Kribbella solani: one gene and its partner. The protein of the gene in region 2 interacts with the protein of the main gene of each other region in a pairwise test. Links are inferred from orthologs where the notes say so. Each region holds a gene or a part of one and is shown on either strand. Other genes may lie near its edges.

Region 1 (4,100 bases), 1.2 Mb from region 2 along the record:
CGGCGCGACCCGTCGCTCACGCGCGGGTTGGACGCGGCCCATGATCCACATCACCAGCGGGATCACCACGATCGCACCGACCACGTCGTACCCGGCGGAAATGCCCAGGCGGACGCCGAACTGACCCCAGTCGACCGACGGATCGTGCAAGAGCGATCCGGTCGCGCTGTACAGGAAAAAGGAGATCGCCGTCCCGAGCACGACCGTCAGCGCGACGCCGAGCGGACCGACCGGGCCGCTCGAGTTCTGCCGGCGGATCAGGCCGGCGACGTATCCGGCGATCGCCAGCGACAACGCCCAGCGACCGGCGGTGTGATCGGCCGGCGGGACGATGTCGAGCAGCAGACCGCCCGCGAACCCGGCGATCGCGCCCCACTCCGGCCCGCGCGACAGTGCCAGCGCGATCACCACGATCAGCGTCAGGTCGCACGTCACCCCGGCGACGGCGATGTTCGACAGTACGGACGTCTGCACGGTCACGGCGACCATCAGGAAAAGGGCCGCCAGCCCGATGCGTAGTGCGATCACGTGGTCAGTTCCCCTTTCCCAGTTGAGTACGCGGTGGCCGGGCCGGTGGTCCGGTCACCACGCCGACGGTGTCGATCCGGGTCGGATCGACAAACGGCTTGATGGTCGCGGTGGAGCCTAGGGCGCCTTCGTTCGGCGTCACCGAGGTGACGACGCCGATCGGGACACCCGGTACGTACGGCGCGTTGCCGGTGGAACCCCAGGTGACGATCCGGTCGCCGACCTTCGGCCGCGCCTTCGGGTCGACCAGCTTGTAGTCGAGGGTGCCGGCCACGTCCCCACGCCCGGAGACGAAGCCCAGCGCCATCGTCGCGTTCAGCCGGCCGCCCACGGTCGAGTTGCGGTCGCCGATCAGCAGCACGGTCGCGGTCCCCTGGGTGGTCCGCACCACCCGGCCGACCAGCCCGGTCCCGTTCAGCACCGTCATGTCCGGCCGCACGCCATCGGCCGTACCGGCGTCGATCGTGACCGTGTGGTTGAAGGTCTGCGCCCCGCCGACCCCGATCACCCGGGCCGGCGTCATCGTGAACGCCGGCGCCACCTTGAGCAGCCGGTCCAGCTCCTGCGCCCGGCTGCGGGCGTAGTCGGAGGTGTTCAGCTGCCTGGTCAGATCTTCGTTGGCACTTTTCAGTTTTTCATTCTCTGCCTTCAACCTATCCACTTCGGCGAATCGGTCGCGGAGGTTGTCCACAGGCTGCCGGGCCTCGCTCGCGGTCGACTCCAGCGGGCCGAACACACCGGCCGCGGCCGAGCGCAACGGCTCCACCGGCGAACCGGTCGAGCGGCGGGCGTCCAGCACGATCAGGGTGAAACAGGCAAGGATCACCAGCACCAGTACGGTCCGGCGACGGCGGATCTCCCGGGGCAGGCCGGCCGAGCGCAGCGGCGTACCCGCCGACCGGATCGCGCTCCGGGCCGGGGTACCGAGGTCTTTGAGCATCGGTGGAGCCTCAGCGCCGGTTGTCGGTGACCAGGATGCGGTTCAGGGTCTCGATGTTGTCGACGCACTTGCCGGCCCCGAGCACGACCGCGTCCAGCGGGTTCTCCGCGACGTGGATCGGGATCCCGGTCTCGTGCCGCAGCCGCTCGTCCATCCCCTTCAGCAGCGCGCCACCACCGGTCAGCACGATGCCCCGGTCGACGATGTCACCCGCGAGCTCCGGCGGGGTCTTGTCCAGCGTCGCCTTGACCGCGTCCACGATCGCCGTGATTGGCTCCTCGATCGCCTGCCGCATGTCCGCCGACGACACCTTCACCGTCCGCGGCAGCCCGGAGACCATGTCCCGGCCGCGGATCTCGCTGTCCGGCCCGTCGGTGGTCGGGAACGCCGACCCGATCGTCATCTTGATCTGCTCCGAGGTGGCCTCGCCGAGCAGCAGCGAGAACTCCTTCTTGCAGTAGTTCACGATCGCCTTGTCGATGGCGTCGCCGGCCACCCGGATCGACTGGCTGGTGACGATGCCGCCGAACGAGATCACCGCCACCTCGGTGGTTCCACCGCCGATGTCGACGACCATGTTGCCGGTGGCGTCCCGGACCTCGAGGTTCGAGCCGAGCGCGGCCGCCATCGGTTCCTCGATGATGTACACCTTGCGCGCGCCGGCCATGTACCCGGCGTCCCGGACCGCGCGCTGCTCGACCGCGGTGATTCCCGACGGTACGCAGACCACGATCCGCGGCTTGGCGAAGTACCGCCGCCGGTGCACGCGCTGGATGAAGTACCGCAGCATCTGCTCGGCGGCGTCGAAGTCGGCGATCACGCCGTCCTTCAGCGGCCGGATCGCGGTGATGTTCCCCGGCGTCCGGCCGATCATCTTCTTCGCCTCGTGCCCGAACGCCACTGCCTCGCGCGGCTCGTCCGTACGGGTCGCGACCACCGACGGCTCGTTCAGCACGACGCCCCGGCCACGGACGTACACCAGGGTGTTCGCCGTCCCGAGATCGACCGCCATGTCGCGGCCGAGCATGCTGTTCGCCACCGCGGCACCTCCCACTCGGTCCCCGACCAGGCTAAGCGCGACCCACCCTCAGCCCGTGGACCGACACGACCCGTCCGCCCAGCACGTATCGTATCCGCCTCTTCACCTGCAGTCCGCACTGCCCTGCGCGGATCCGCCGTGGATCAGGGGAGGTCGGGGAACCAGAGCTTGATCTCCCGGGAGGCCGATTCCTCGGAGTCGGAGCCGTGCACGAGGTTTTCGCGGTTGGAGAGGGAGAGGTCGCCGCGGATGGTGCCGGGGGCGGCCTTGCGGCCGTCGGTGGCGCCGTTCAGGGCGCGGATGACCTCGATCGCCTCGTCGCCCTCGAGCACCATCGCGACCAGCGGACCGCTGGTGACGAAGTCGCGCAGCGGCGGGTAGAAACCCTTGTCGACGTGCTCGGCGTAGTGCTGATCGGCCAGGTCGGCGTCGATCGTGCGCAGGTCCATGGCGACGATCCGGAGGCCCTTGGCCTCGAACCGGCCCAGCACCTCACCGACCAGGCCGCGGCGGACCGTGTCGGGCTTCAGCAGGACCAGAGTGCGCTGCGACATCTGTCAACTCTCTCTAGAAGTAGTCGGGGCGGATGAGCCTAGCTGCTCGTTGGCCTTCTTGGCCGCTTCGATCCGGCGGCCGAGGACGATCGCGGCCACCCAGAAGGCGGCGAAGGCGATACCGAGGACGAACATCACCGGTACGACGAAGCCGAGGCCGACCGCGCCGACCTGGACGATCGAGCCGAGCACGTACCCGGCCTGGAACCGCAGCAGGCCGGCCGAGATCAGCGCCAGCAGGAAGAGCCCGAGGCAGACCGGTACGGCGACCGCGGGGCGGATGTTCGCGACCGAGATCATCACCGGCGTGACCAGCGCGAGCACGATCGACTCGAACGCGAGCACGATCGAAGCAAGCGACCTCACCGCGACTCGCCCTTCAGCTCATTGTCCGGCAGCTCATCGTCCGGCAGCTCTCCGCCCACGCCGTCGCCCAGCACCTGTCCGGGCAGGTCGTCGGCAGCCAGGTGGTCAGCGGTCAGGTGGTCGCCGGGGAGCCGGTCGGCCGGTTCGTTCTTCGGCTTGCGGACGAGGAGGGCGCGGGCCTCGCCGGCGGTGATCACCGAGCCGGTGATCAGCACCCCGCCGGAGCCGAGCGCGACCGCGTTCTCCTCCGCCAGCCGGATCGCGTCGTCGATAGCGTCGATCAGCTGCGGCCGGACCAGCACCCGGTCCTCGCCGAACACCTCGGCGGCCAGTTCACCCAGCTCCTCGGCCGGCATCGAGCGCTCGACGAAACTGTTCCGCGTACACACCACGGTTTCCATGATCGGCTCGTACGCCTCCAGGACCCCGTACACGTCCTTGTCCTTCATGCAGCCGAGGACGCCGATCAGCGGCTGGAACTGGAAGACCTCCGAGACCGTGGCCGCGGTCGCCTCCGCGCCGTGCGGGTTGTGCGCGGCGTCGACGACGATGGTCGGGCTCTGCCGGACGACCTCCATCCGGCCCGGGCTGGTGACCTGCTCGAACCCGGTCTGCAGCAGCTCGGTGGTGACCCGGCCCTCAGTCTCCGGGCTGGCGCCGAACAGTGCCTCGA
Region 2 (5,675 bases):
CGCCCGTCAGCCGGAAGTAGTACTCGCGAAACTGTTCGACCACTGCAGCGTCCAGTAGTCCGGTCAGGTACAAGTACCCGTCGCGCATCAGCCGCGCGCGTAGTACGTCGCGTTCTGATCGCTCCGGTTCCGGTACGACCTGCAGTACGCCCAACCGTTCTTCGTCGAGCACGTATCCATTCGAAGTCAGCACATCTCAATGACACCGGCGTACGCCACCGAACGGAATGGACACGGCGCCGTACTTCTTGGACTCTTGTACCGTGCCGAACTGGTCGATCTACCTGACTCCAGGGGTCTTCGAGCGTGAACTTGGACTCTTCTGCTTAGGCGCCGGTGAACAGACACATGGTGCACTACCAGCCCCGGAACGCGCCCTCGGCTGCCATGCACTCGTCTGGCTCAAGGAAGGCCACGGCCACCTACTCCACGGCCCCGACCGCCAGTCGTACGAAGTACGCGCGCCGGCACTGCTGACACTCTTCCCCGGCGTACTACACGGCTACCGCCCCGCCACTCGCTGGCGACAGGCGTGGACGCTGTTCAGTGGCTCAGCAACCGATGCGCTCACTGCACTTGGTCAACTCGATGTCAGCCAACCAGTCCGCCAGTACAGCGATCCACGCCCACTGGACCGTGCGTTCACTCGGCTACTGCGCATCAGCGGCCAGCACAACCCCGTACAGCTCACCGGTGCTCTCTACGACCTCATCGGTGAAGCTGGAACAACGACGGGCGATGGAGTGGCCGCGCAGCTCGCTGACCTGGCATGTACGCCGATGAGCGTTCAGGACTACGCCAGTGCGCTCGGACTGACCGTACGCGAACTCCGCGATGCGGTACGCCGTACCACAGGCTCAACTCCACAGGAACTGATCCTGAGTACCAGACTCAGCTATGCAAAGGTTCTGCTTGCTGAGGAGGACCTGTCCGTCGCCGCGGTCGCCCGGCGGGTCGGGTACGACGATCCGGCGTACTTCAGCCGCCTGTTCGCCACCAGGGTTGGGATCTCGCCGGTCGCGTTCCGGCGATCTGGTTCGCTCTCCGGGCCGATTTCCTCCCTTTGAGGGAGGCGGCGGCTACTTTCGGACGTGTAAAACCATTCACTGGGGTGACGTGTCCGGGGTCCGGCACCGATACGGTCGTGGCATGAGTGAAACGCAGCCCATCGACCCGCGATACGCGGACCGGTCGCCACGGCCTTCGGCGCGGAAGCCGAAGAAGCGGCGCAACTGGTTCCTCCGGACCGTCGGACTGATCGTCCTGCTGTTCGTCCTCATGCTGATCGCGGTCCCGCTGTACGCGTGGAGCCGGATCGACAAGATCGAGGCGATGCCGACCGGCACCCGGCCGGCCGAGACGCCGGGGACGACGTACCTGATGGTCGGATCGGACGCCCGCGAGAATCTCAGCCGCGCGGAGCGGGCCCGGCTGCACACCGGCGGTGACGCCGGACCGGCCCGGACCGACTCGATCATGCTCATGCACGTACCGAAGTCCGGCCCGACCGTGCTGATCAGCATCCCGCGGGACAGCGCGGTGAACATCCCCGGCGTGTCCGGCCGGCAGAAGATCAACGCGGCGTTCAACAAGAGCCCGGCGCTGCTGATCCAGACGATCGAGAACACCACCGGCCTGCGGATCGACCACTACGTCGAGGTCGGCTTCGGCGGCTTCGCGTCGGTGATCGACAGCGTCGGCGGGATCAACATGTGCCTGCCGAAGCCGATGAACGACAAGCTGGCGCACATCAACCTGCCGGCCGGCTGCCAGAAGCTCGACGGCGTCAACGCCCTCGGGTACGTACGGTCCCGGCACGCGGACGGCCAGAACGACTTCGGCCGGGTGCAGCGGCAGCGGGAGATGGTCGGCGCGATCGCCAAGAAGGCCAGCTCGCCGTCCACCTTCCTGAACCCGTTCCGCTACTACGGCGTCGCTACCAAGGGCGTGGACGCATTGACCGTCGACAAGGACATGAGCCTGTTCGACTTCATCCGGTTCGCCCGTGGCATGCGAGCGATCTCCGGTAGCGGCGGAGTCACGCTGACTGTCCCGATCAGCAACGACAACTACCACCTGAGCAACGGCCGAGGCGTAGCCGTGAAGTGGGACACCGCAAAGGCGAAGGCCATCTTCGACGCGATCAAGGCCGACAACACCTCCGGCCTCAAGAGCAGCTAGCGAGTCCGATGAAGCTGGAAGACCTGGCGGACCTGCGGTTCAACTACGACGCCGTAGGTTCGACTCGGTACAACAAGACGCCGCAGGGCTACCACCGGCTCAAGCATCGCGTTCTGCTTGGTGCTGGGGACGACGTGTTCCAGCTGGCCAGTGACGGGCTGCTGCAGTGGCGCATGCACCGTGGCGCGGGGCTGCCGGTGCGGGCGACGGACACGCCGCCGCGCATCGGCACCAACGCACTGGCCAGCATGACCGCCGGCCTCCTGTTCAACCGGCTACGTACGCTGTCTCCGCTGAACCGGTTGGGCCTGCCAGTGCCCTGTCGCGTCGTCTGGACAGTCAACGAACCAGACCGCATCGGCTTCGCGTACGGAACGCTGCCAGGCCACCCAGCATCCGGCGAGGAGTCATTCGTCGTCACCCGGGACACCGACGGCGTACACCTCACCATCCGCGCCTACAGCCGCGCCGCCACTTGGTACACCCGCCTGGGCGGTCCGCTCACCCGGCAGGTGCAGCAGTACACGGCACGCCAGTACGCGGCTGCTCTCCGTCGCCTGGCATGCTGTGGCGGGTGACTGCTAAGGGTTTGGCTGAGTTGGTGGCTCCGGACTGGGCCGAGGCGTTGAGTCCGGTTGAGACGACCGTCGCGCGGATGGGCGAGTTCCTCCGTGGCGAGATCGCAGCCGGACGTTCGTACCTACCGGCCGGTGAGAACGTTCTGCGCGCCTTCCAGCGGCCGCTGGGCCAGGTGAAGGTGTTGGTGGTCGGCCAAGACCCGTACCCGACGCCGGGACACCCGGTGGGACTCAGCTTCTCAGTGGCCCCGGACGTACGGCCGATCCCGCGCAGCCTGGCCAACATCTACCGCGAACTGATGGCCGACGTCGGCGTACCCGCGCCGTCGAACGGTGACCTGACGCCGTGGTCGGACCAGGGCGTACTGATGCTCAACCGAGTACTGACCGTGCAGCCGGGCAAGTCCGGTGCGCACCGGGGCAAGGGCTGGGAGTCCGTCACCGAGCAGGCCATCCGCGCGCTGGTCGAGCGGGGCGGTCCGCTGGTCGCGATCCTCTGGGGCCGAGACGCCCAGACGCTCAAGCCGATGCTGGGCAGCACTCCGTACGTGGAGAGCGCCCACCCGAGCCCGATGTCCGCGGACCGCGGTTTCTTCGGCTCCCGCCCGTTCAGCCGGGTCAACGCCCTCCTGGAGCAGCAGGGCGCCGCACCGGTCGACTGGCGCCTCCCCTAGGTAACTCGCACGCCTCTCCGCACTCCCACCTGACTGTAGATACCTCCGCTTCCCACTCCCGCCTGGCTGTAGATCTTGTTCTAATGATCCATTGCAGGATCGTTGAACAATCCTTATGGTGAACGGAACATCTCTCCCCGTAGCTACACCGTTCCGTCCCCGGGAGGAACCATGTGGGTTCTGCTCGCCATCGCGGTGGTGGTCGTCGGCTTCGCACTGCGGATCAACTCGATGCTGGTCGTCACGGCGGCCGGCATCGTGGCCGGACTGATCGGCGGGTTGTCGCCGGTCAAGATCCTGAACGCCTTCGGTGACGGCTTCGCCGGCAGCCGGTCCGTCACCGTCTTCATCGTCACGCTGCCCGTGATCGGGCTGATCGAGCGCTACGGCCTGCAGCATCAGGCCCGGAAGCTGATCAGCAAGCTGGCGGTCGTCACCACCGGCCGGCTGCTGGCCGTGTACCTGCTGATCCGGCAAGGCACCGCGGCCCTCGGCCTGACCAGCATCGGCGGTCCCGCGCAGGCGGTCCGCCCACTCATCCACCCGATGGCCGCCGGCGCCGCGGAGCGCCGGTACGGCAAGCTGCCGGAGAAGGTCCAGGAGAAGATCAAGGCGTTCGCCGCCAGCGCCGACACGGTCGGGCTGTTCTTCGGCGAGGACATCTTCGTCGCGATCGGTTCGATCCTGCTGATCACCGGCTTCGTCGACGCCACCTACGGCCTGCACCTGGAGGCCATCGACATCGCGGTCTGGGCGATCCCGACCGGCATCTGCGCCCTGCTCATCCACGGCACCCGCCTGCTCCTGCTGGACCGCAAGCTCGACAAGCTGGCCGCCGAGCTCAAGGCCGAGAAGGAGACCGCGCGATGATCAAGGTCGAGTGGTTCTACTGGCTGTGCGGGCTCTTCTTCGTCGTGATCGCGCTGCAGGTGCTGAACGATCGCAGCAACCCGAAGCGGCTCGGCAGCGCGGCGTTCTGGGGCATCCTCGGAGTCTCGTTCGGCTACGGCACGTTCGTGGTGAACAAGCAGGCGCCGTCCTGGCTGCTCGGCATCGCGGTCATCGGTCTCGCGGTCCTGGCCGGATCGGGTTTCCCGGGCAAGGGCGCGGAGCGTACGACCACGCCGGCCGAGCGCGTACACCTGGCCGATCGCTTCGGCAACAAGCTGTTCCTGCCCGCGCTGGTGATTCCGATGGTCGCGGCGCTGTTCGGCGCCTGGCTGGCCAAGGTGAAGCTTGGTGACGGCAGCCTGCTCCTGCAGTCCGGTTCCGCGACCATCATCGGCCTCGGCGTCGCGTCGATCCTCGCGCTGATCGTCGGGATGACGCTACTCAGGCCGAAATCCCCTGCGATCCCTATGCACGAAGGGCGGCGGCTGCTGGAGCACATCGGCTGGACCGCGATCCTGCCGCAGATGCTGGCCACGCTGGGGCTGCTGTTCAACGCATCCGGTGTCGGCAAGGCGGTGGGCCGAGTCACCGATCACCTGGTACCCAAAGGTTCGCTCATCGCGGCGGTCGCGCTGTACTGCATCGGGATAGCCGTCTTCACCATCATCATGGGCAATGCGTTCGCCGCGTTCCCGGTGATGACGGCCGCGGTAGGTTGGCCGCTCCTGGTGCAGCAGTTCCACGGCACACCGGCCGTGGTGTTCGCGATCGGCATGCTGGCCGGCTTCTGCGGCACGCTGTGTACGCCGATGGCAGCCAACTTCAATCTGGTCCCAGCGGCTCTGTTGCAGATGAAGGACCAGTACGGCCCGATCAAGGCGCAGATCCCGACCGCTGTCCCGCTGCTGGGCTGCAACATCGTCCTGATGTACTTCTTCGCGTTCTAAGGAGAGTCATGGAGTACGCGGCCTGGGCGCGCATCGCCTGTGAGGTTCTGGACACGCGGTACCCGTATGGCAGCGCGCATGCGTCACGGGGTCCGGACGACGTCGATGTGACTCCGGAGCGGCTGCACCCTGCCTTCCACGGCTCGTACGACTGGCATTCCAGTGCGCACATGCAGTGGTCGCTGGTCCGGCTGCTCACGCTGGCGCCGGATCAGCGCTCGATCGACCTACTCAACCAGCGGCTCACGCCTGAGGCGATCGCTGTCGAGGCTGCGTACCTGCGCGAGCGGCCTGGGTACGAGCGCCCGTACGGCTGGGCGTGGGCCGCCATGCTCGTCGCTGCTGCCCGCGACACCCACTGGGCGGCAGCACTTGCTCCGCTGGGTGCGGTGATCGCGGACCTG

The links. The genes of interacting proteins can lie anywhere in the genome.
Region 1: the proteins of HDA44_RS20625 (region 2) and ndk interact in binary tests that used the Escherichia coli proteins (3 or more experiments, as listed by UniProt). The link is inferred for Kribbella solani from one-to-one orthologs.

Annotation. Positions count from the first base shown.
Region 1 is NZ_JACHNF010000001.1:3,329,378-3,333,477, forward strand. Bases 1,357-4,100 are described here. They hold ndk (nucleoside-diphosphate kinase), read right to left. Parts: upstream 3,062-4,100; coding sequence 2,651-3,061; downstream 1,357-2,650. Other genes in these bases: mreC (rod shape-determining protein MreC), read right to left, coding at 1,357-1,468; mreB (rod shape-determining protein), read right to left, coding at 1,479-2,507; HDA44_RS14950 (DUF4233 domain-containing protein), read right to left, coding at 3,065-3,427; HDA44_RS14955 (bifunctional folylpolyglutamate synthase/dihydrofolate synthase), read right to left, coding at 3,424-4,100. Also shown: mrdA (penicillin-binding protein 2), read right to left, coding at 1-1; rod shape-determining protein MreD, read right to left, coding at 1-528; more of mreC, read right to left, coding at 533-1,356. UniProt on the Escherichia coli protein: Major role in the synthesis of nucleoside triphosphates other than ATP. The ATP gamma phosphate is transferred to the NDP beta phosphate via a ping-pong mechanism, using a phosphorylated active-site intermediate.
Region 2 is NZ_JACHNF010000001.1:4,530,869-4,536,543, forward strand. The notes cover bases 1,626-4,588. They hold HDA44_RS20625 (uracil-DNA glycosylase), read left to right. Parts: upstream 1,626-2,743; coding sequence 2,744-3,433; downstream 3,434-4,588. Other genes in these bases: HDA44_RS20615 (LCP family protein), read left to right, coding at 1,626-2,181; HDA44_RS20620 (DUF1990 family protein), read left to right, coding at 2,190-2,759; HDA44_RS20635 (DUF979 domain-containing protein), read left to right, coding at 4,300-4,588. Outside these bases: HDA44_RS20605 (phytanoyl-CoA dioxygenase family protein), read right to left, coding at 1-193; HDA44_RS20610 (helix-turn-helix domain-containing protein), read left to right, coding at 264-1,067; more of HDA44_RS20615, read left to right, coding at 1,150-1,625; more of HDA44_RS20635, read left to right, coding at 4,589-5,271; HDA44_RS20640 (DUF2891 family protein), read left to right, coding at 5,280-5,675. UniProt on the Escherichia coli protein: Excises uracil residues from the DNA which can arise as a result of misincorporation of dUMP residues by DNA polymerase or due to deamination of cytosine.